3 regions of the Lysinibacillus sp. FSL L8-0312 genome follow, and region 1 is predicted to be linked to each of the others. Evidence: riboswitches for the same ligand, from Rfam matches in the RefSeq annotation. Region 1 holds a riboswitch; each other region holds the start of a gene.
The links. A riboswitch is a leader RNA that binds a small molecule or an ion and turns the genes downstream of it on or off. The one in region 1 is predicted to bind S-adenosylmethionine.

Region 2: linked by a shared signal. The riboswitch ahead of metA (homoserine O-acetyltransferase MetA) and the one ahead of MHI22_RS13290 (bifunctional homocysteine S-methyltransferase/methylenetetrahydrofolate reductase) in region 1 are both predicted to bind S-adenosylmethionine.
Region 3: linked by a shared signal. The riboswitch ahead of MHI22_RS18820 (MetQ/NlpA family ABC transporter substrate-binding protein) and the one ahead of MHI22_RS13290 (bifunctional homocysteine S-methyltransferase/methylenetetrahydrofolate reductase) in region 1 are both predicted to bind S-adenosylmethionine.

Annotation. Positions count from the first base shown of each region.
Region 1 covers NZ_JBBOOV010000001.1:2,629,587-2,631,854, reverse strand. The annotation lists gene MHI22_RS13295 (protoporphyrinogen oxidase) at 1-658, shown strand, start outside; SAM riboswitch class I at 758-858, shown strand; gene MHI22_RS13290 (bifunctional homocysteine S-methyltransferase/methylenetetrahydrofolate reductase) at 950-2,268, shown strand, end outside.
Region 2 covers NZ_JBBOOV010000001.1:930,991-933,258, reverse strand. The annotation lists gene MHI22_RS04770 (TrmB family transcriptional regulator) at 1-141, shown strand, start outside; gene MHI22_RS04765 (hypothetical protein) at 163-549, shown strand; gene MHI22_RS04760 (nucleotide excision repair endonuclease) at 602-1,027, opposite strand; SAM riboswitch class I at 1,177-1,287, shown strand; gene metA (homoserine O-acetyltransferase MetA) at 1,397-2,268, shown strand, end outside.
Region 3 covers NZ_JBBOOV010000001.1:3,731,306-3,733,573, reverse strand. The annotation lists gene MHI22_RS18830 (pyridoxal phosphate-dependent aminotransferase) at 1-453, shown strand, start outside; gene MHI22_RS18825 (PPC domain-containing DNA-binding protein) at 575-1,078, opposite strand; SAM riboswitch class I at 1,201-1,305, shown strand; gene MHI22_RS18820 (MetQ/NlpA family ABC transporter substrate-binding protein) at 1,394-2,224, shown strand.

The sequences.
Region 1 (2,268 bases):
AACTGTCAATGTTCAAAAGCAAGAAAACCACTATTCAATTGCCTTAGCTAATGGTGAAAGCATCGAGACAGATTATGTCGTTTTAGCACTGCCGAATGAGGCTGTTCAAGGCCTACTACAGGATGAATCATTAAACCGTTATTTTGACCAATTTACGACAGCTTCAGCAATTACGATCTATTTAGGTTTTGATGTACCAGACTCTAGATTGCCAGCAGATGGAACGGGCTATATTGTCTCACATAATTCTGACGTTACATGTAATGCTGCAACTTGGACAAGTCGTAAATGGAGGCATACATCAAGAGATCATAAATTACTTGTGCGACTCTTTTATAAAAGCATCAATCCAGCATATGAGCAACTCCGTGCCATGTCTGACGAAGAATTAGCAGCGGTTGCTTTAGAGGATGTGCGCAAGAGCCTAGGAATAGAGGAACAGCCAACAGTTATTAATGTCACAAAATGGATTGATCAAATGCCAAAATATGATCTAGCTCACCGTGAAGCATTACAAGGTTTAGTTCAAGAATTACAAGAAAACTATCCTAATCTATCCATCGCAGGTTGTTCATACTTTGGGGTAGGGATTGGTGCTTGTATTCAAAATGGGAAAAAAATCGGTGAGGAGCTTGCAAAGGAACTAGCCAATTTCTAAGCTTTTAAGTGAAAAATATCTTTGTTATGTGAAATAGTCTTGACTCATTCGTCAGTAAACGATATGATTCTTTTAATTATTTAAAAAATTCATACTACATTCTTATCAAGAGAAGCAGAGGGACTGGCCCATTGAAGCTTCAGCAACCAACTTTTTTGTCAGGTGCTAAATCCAGAAGACCATTGAGTCGAAGATGAGAAGGAAAAAACAATGATGAGTCATTAAAGCCTTCTTTTTTTTATAAAAGAAGGCTTTTTATTATACAGAGATATAGGAAGAGAGGCTAGTTTAATGAGATTGCTTGAAAGGTTAAAAACGCATGTATTGACGGCAGATGGCGCAATAGGCACAGTACTTTATGGCTATGGTTTGGAGTATTGTCATGAGGAAATGAATGTACAGAAACCTGAGTTAATTGAAAAGATTCATAGAGAATATATTGCAGCTGGTGCTGATATCATCCAAACGAATACGTATGGTGCAAATGCCATTAAATTAGCTCGCTATGGATTAGAATCGCGTGTCCAACAATTTAATGAAGCAGCGATTACAATCGCAAAGCGAGCTGCGGCAGATGGAGGTCAGTTTGTCTTAGGGACAATTGGTGGTATTCGTGGTATTCGTAAAAGTGATGCAACGTTAGATGAAATCTTAGCAACTATTGAGGAGCAAGCGAGTGTTTTACTTGCTGGGAATCCAGACGGCCTTTTACTCGAAACCTATTATGATTTTGAAGAATTAACAGCTACCTTAAAGATGCTACGGACAAAGACAAAATTACCGATTATTGCGCAAGTTTCCATGCACGAACCTGGTGTTTTACAAAACGGTATGTCTTTAAATAACGCCCTGCATGAGCTAGAAAAACTTGGTGCGGATATTGTGGGTGTCAATTGTCGTCTAGGTCCACACCATACTATTCAGGCGTTTGAAGGTGTAGAACTTCCTGATAAGGCATTTATGTCGGCTTATCCGAATGCTTCACTCCTTGACTTAGAAGATGGACGTGTCGTTTATGAGTCAGAAGCTGAATATTTTGGTCGAGCGGCTGTAGAATTACGTGATCAAGGGGTACGCTTAATTGGGGGCTGTTGTGGTACGACACCGAAGCATATAGCAGCAGCGAAGAAGTATTTAGAAGAGTTATCACCAGTTCATGAAAAGTATGCCAAACCCGAGAAGATTCAAATTGTTCGTGAAGCAGAGCCAACGAAGTATGAACCTCTTCATGAAAAAGTAAAGCGCGAACGCTCTGTCATTGTAGAGCTAGATACACCTAGACATCTGGAAATTGATGGTTTTCTGGAAGGGGCAAAACAATTGTATGATGCAGGAGCAGATGTCGTCATGATGGCAGACAATTCTCTGGCTTCTCCACGTATTAGCAATATTGCTATGGGTGCATTGTTGAAGAGTACTAATGGTGTACGTCCTCTAACACATATTACATGCCGAGATCGTAATTTAATCGGTCTGCAATCACATTTAATGGGGTTAAATGCATTAGGAATTCATGATGTGTTAGCTGTTACTGGTGATCCAACAAAAGTTGGGGACTTCCCAGGTGCCACAAGTGTTTATGATGTCTCATCAATGGAGCTGATCCAATT
Region 2 (2,268 bases), 1.7 Mb from region 1:
ATCACCAATGACCCTGTCCATATTTATTTGTTAGAGGATTATGTTTGGCATGACGTCCTTATCAATCGATTGGTAAAACGTGATGATCAGGAATTAGAAGACTGGATTGCTAAGGAGCGTAAAGCTTTTTTCTTAGAATAGTCATAAGGGAAGGGGAGTAACGTGAAAAAATTCGTGTTGCTAGGTTTAATGAGCTTATTAATGTTAGGAGCATGTAACGCTAAAACGCCTACCAAACTACTAATGATTCATGAGCTAACTGTCGTTCCAGACAATATTCAACAAAAAATTGAGGCTAATGATAAGATTCAATTATTGTATGAAGATGACTCTACGTATTATCTTGTTTATTATTCGAAAGGGAATGTGCTGGCAAGTATTGCGGCTGAAGAAAATAGTCAAGTCATCCAACTGAAAGAAGGTAGCGAGCAACGAAAAGTGGCTCAACCCTATGTATATAAAATCATCACCAAAGATCCTGAGCTAGACACGATTGATTTGCGAATAAACGGCGAGAGTACGCCAATAGATCGCGTAACCTCTATATAAGACAAAAACCGAAATCCCATTAAATGAGATTTCGGTTTCTTTACAAGATATCTTAATAAAAGACTTTCTCTACATTGTATTTGGAGCGGAAAGTGTTAATCGCATATGTTTCGTAAATTTCACGTTCCATTGGATCTTCTACTTCATAGACCTCAATTTTGAACACTTCATCACGATGATTTTTCATCGGAGATACATTGTCCTCGAAATGCTTTTTAATACGTTGACGAATTTTACGTGCTTTGCCGACAAATAATAGCTCATTCTTGTCATTATAGAATAAAAAAATGCCGCCTTTATCACGTGTGATTTTATGGAAGTCAATAAAACCAAAGTATGGTGTGATAGGCACATCACCAGGTTTTACTTCTTGTTCACGTTGACGGATGACTACATCAGGTTTTGGAAATTCAATTTTAATCAAAGTATTCACGTTCCTCTCTGTTACTAAAGTTATATGGTAACATAAATACGGCATGTTTACCATAAATTTTAAATGTAGAAACACTACTTATAGCAAGCTTAGTGTACATCAAATAAACGAGGAACATGCATTTGAATCACAAAATATTCTATGAATTATTGATATTCTAACTAATTCATGCTACAATTCGATGTAATTAAATAATCTTATCAAGAGAAGCTGAGGGATTTGGCCCGATGACGCTTCAGCAACCTCTAACAATTGTTAGAAAGGTGCTAATTCCAGCGAAGGATTTTTCCTTTGAGAGATAAGAGTGGACGTGAAAAAATCCTTCTCATTCTATCTCGTATGGAATGAGGAGGATTTTTTAATTTGTCAGCAAGGTTTGCTAAAAGAGAGTGATCAAAGAGAGGGGAACGCAAGATGCCAATTAATATTCCGAAAAATTTACCAGCTGGAGAACATTTACGTGAGGAAAAAATCTTCGTCATGGAAGAGGACCGTGCGAAAACACAGCAAATTCGTCCGTTAAACATATTAATATTGAATTTAATGCCTGAAAAAGAAAAAACGGAGCTTCAATTACTACGTTTATTAGGGAATACACCGCTACAGGTAAATATCACCTTTTTAAATACGGCCACACATGAGTCGAAAAACGTCAGTAAATCACATTTACAGCTATTTTACACAACGTTCAACCAAATTCGTCACCGTCGCTATGACGGGATGATTATTACGGGAGCACCTGTAGAAAAAATGGCCTTTGAAGAAGTTAACTATTGGCGGGAAATTTCAGAAATTATGGACTGGTCCAAAAAGAATGTGACATCCGTTTTACATATCTGTTGGGGGGCACAGGCGGCACTGTATCATCATTATGGGATAGGAAAGGTAGAACTTTCAGCTAAATGCTCAGGTGTCTATTCCCATGTAATCACCGATTTAACAGTGGATTTAGTACGTGGCTTCAGTGATTTATTTACCGCTCCACATTCACGCTATACTTCTGTTTCGATCGACGAGGTTCGCAATCATCCAGACTTACGATTATTATCCTATTCAGAGGATGCAGGTGTGTTCATCGTCCAATCAAAAGATAATAAAAACATTATGATTACAGGGCATCTGGAGTATGATGCGACAACATTAGCCGATGAATATAGCCGGGATGTCGCAAAGGGCATAGATATCGCTGTTCCTGTGAATTACTTCCCGAATGATGATCCATCACAGGAGCCAATGAATACATGGCGTGCCCATACGCATTTATTATTCTCTAACTGGTTGAACTA
Region 3 (2,268 bases), 1.1 Mb from region 1:
TATAATATGGCAGGCTGGCGTATAGGCTTCGCTGTCGGTAATGCCGACATTATTGCTGCCATTAATCTAATTCAGGATCATCTGTTTTGTAGTCAATTCCCTGCTATTCAACAAGCAGCAGCAGCGGCACTTACAGTTTCCCAAGAATGTGTGGATGAACTGCGAGCTACCTATGAAGGTCGCCGCAATGTACTCATTGAAGAAGCTCAAAGAATTGGTTGGCATGTAACGGCTCCAAAAGGCTCCTTCTTCGCATGGCTCCCTGTACCATTCGGCTATACTAGCGAGCAGTTTGCCGATTTATTATTGGAAAAGGCTGATATCGCTGTAGCAGCAGGCAATGGCTTCGGCCAATATGGCGAAGGCTATATCCGTGTTGGTTTACTTGTTAGCGAGGAACGCTTACGTGAAGCAATCCATAGAATCGAACAATTACAATTATTCAACCCTTAACCATGCAATGAGGCTGGGACAAAAGTAAAAATGTTAGACCGATTATAAGCTCGGTCTAACATTTTTTAATTCAGGAAGGAACATGCAACTCAGTGAAAAGAAAAAGTTAGTATCATTTTCGCTATTTTTCAATTTTCCTTGGCTGCTGTAAACCGTGTTCTAATGGATAAAATTGAACATGGCCTGTTTCTTCATCAAATTTTCGAAAGTGCTGGATGCCTTGAACCTCAGCTAGCACTATGTCAGCCGTAATAACAGGGTTCCCGCTCTTCATTAAATGCCCCCCTGACACGACGCCCCATTGATCACTCATAGAACCATGGAAATGTGTTTCATATCCCCCATCACGCTTACATACTACGCCAGAGCCTTGGATCAATTCGAGTGGCCCCTCTTTTTTTATGACATCGCTAAAACTTACGTTAATCTGAGATGTTTCATCAGGTACTAAATAAACAAAGCTACTCTTTTGAAGGCTACCTATACAGCTAACAATTGTTGCTGACTCAATATGGTTCTCCTCACAAAGTGCCTCCATTCCTTCAATAATGTCTGTACCCATTAGCAATCGAGCACTCACAACCTTGCCAAATGAACCTATACCATAATTAACTCTTACAGACATTGCTATCCCTCTTTCATGACGAAATATTATAATAATATAAAAAATTTAAAAAATATTTATTGACTTACTATAACCTATAAATTATATTAGTTCTATCGGAATTACAAAAAAATATGATAAATCTCTTATCAAGAGTAGCTGAGGGACTGGCCCTATGAAGCTCGGCAACCTCCTTTTAGAAGGAAGGTGCTAAATCCTGCAAACGATTATCGTTTGATAGATAAGAGAGGACATTTTTTCATGAGCCTCTCTTAGTTTGTAAGAGAGTTTTTTTATTTTCAAAAACCGATAAAAACAATCTTGGAGGTAGTTTTCATGAAAAAGAAAAATAAATTTTTAGTAGGTTTAGCAAGTCTTACATTAGCAGCAGCTCTAGCAGGTTGTGGCTCTAAAGAAGAGAGTAAAGGTCAAGCTGAAGCAATTAATGAAAATAAAATCGTCGTAGGTGTCACATCTGGTCCACACGAACAAATCGCAGAAGTTGCAGCGAAAGTAGCCAAAGAAAATGGGCTAGAAGTAGAGCTTAAATCATTTTCTGATTATGTTTTACCTAATACATCTTTATCTGAAGGTGATCTTGATGCGAATAGCTATCAACACGAGCCTTTCCTCGATACGTTTAATAAAGATCATGATACAGATTTAGTAACAGTAGGCAAAACGATTTTAAATCCAATGGGTATTTACTCTGAAAAATATAAATCCTTTGAGGACATTCCAGATGGTGCAACGTTTGGTTTACCAAATGATCCAACAAATGGTGCTCGTGCCCTCTTTGTTTTACAAGAAGCAGGCTATATAAAATTAAAAGATGGGGCAGATTTAACAGCCTCTATCCGTGATGTAGAAGAAAACAAAAAGAATTTAAAATTCATCGAATTAGAGGCAGCTCAAATTCCTAAGCAGCTTAGTGAAGTAGATGTAGCAGCTATTAATACAAACTTCGCATTGGAAGCTGGCATTAATCCTAAAGATGACGCTATTCTTTTAGAATCTACTGACTCTCCATATGTGAACTATATTGTGGTACGTGCAGAAAATGAAAATGACCCAACAATTAAAAAGTTCGTTGAGGCTTACCAATCTGATGAAGTACGTCAATTCATTGAAGAAGAATTCAAAGGTTCAGTAATCCCTAGCTGGTAATACATTCAGGAAGCTTCTAGTAGCTGAAGAATCTGCCGAAATTC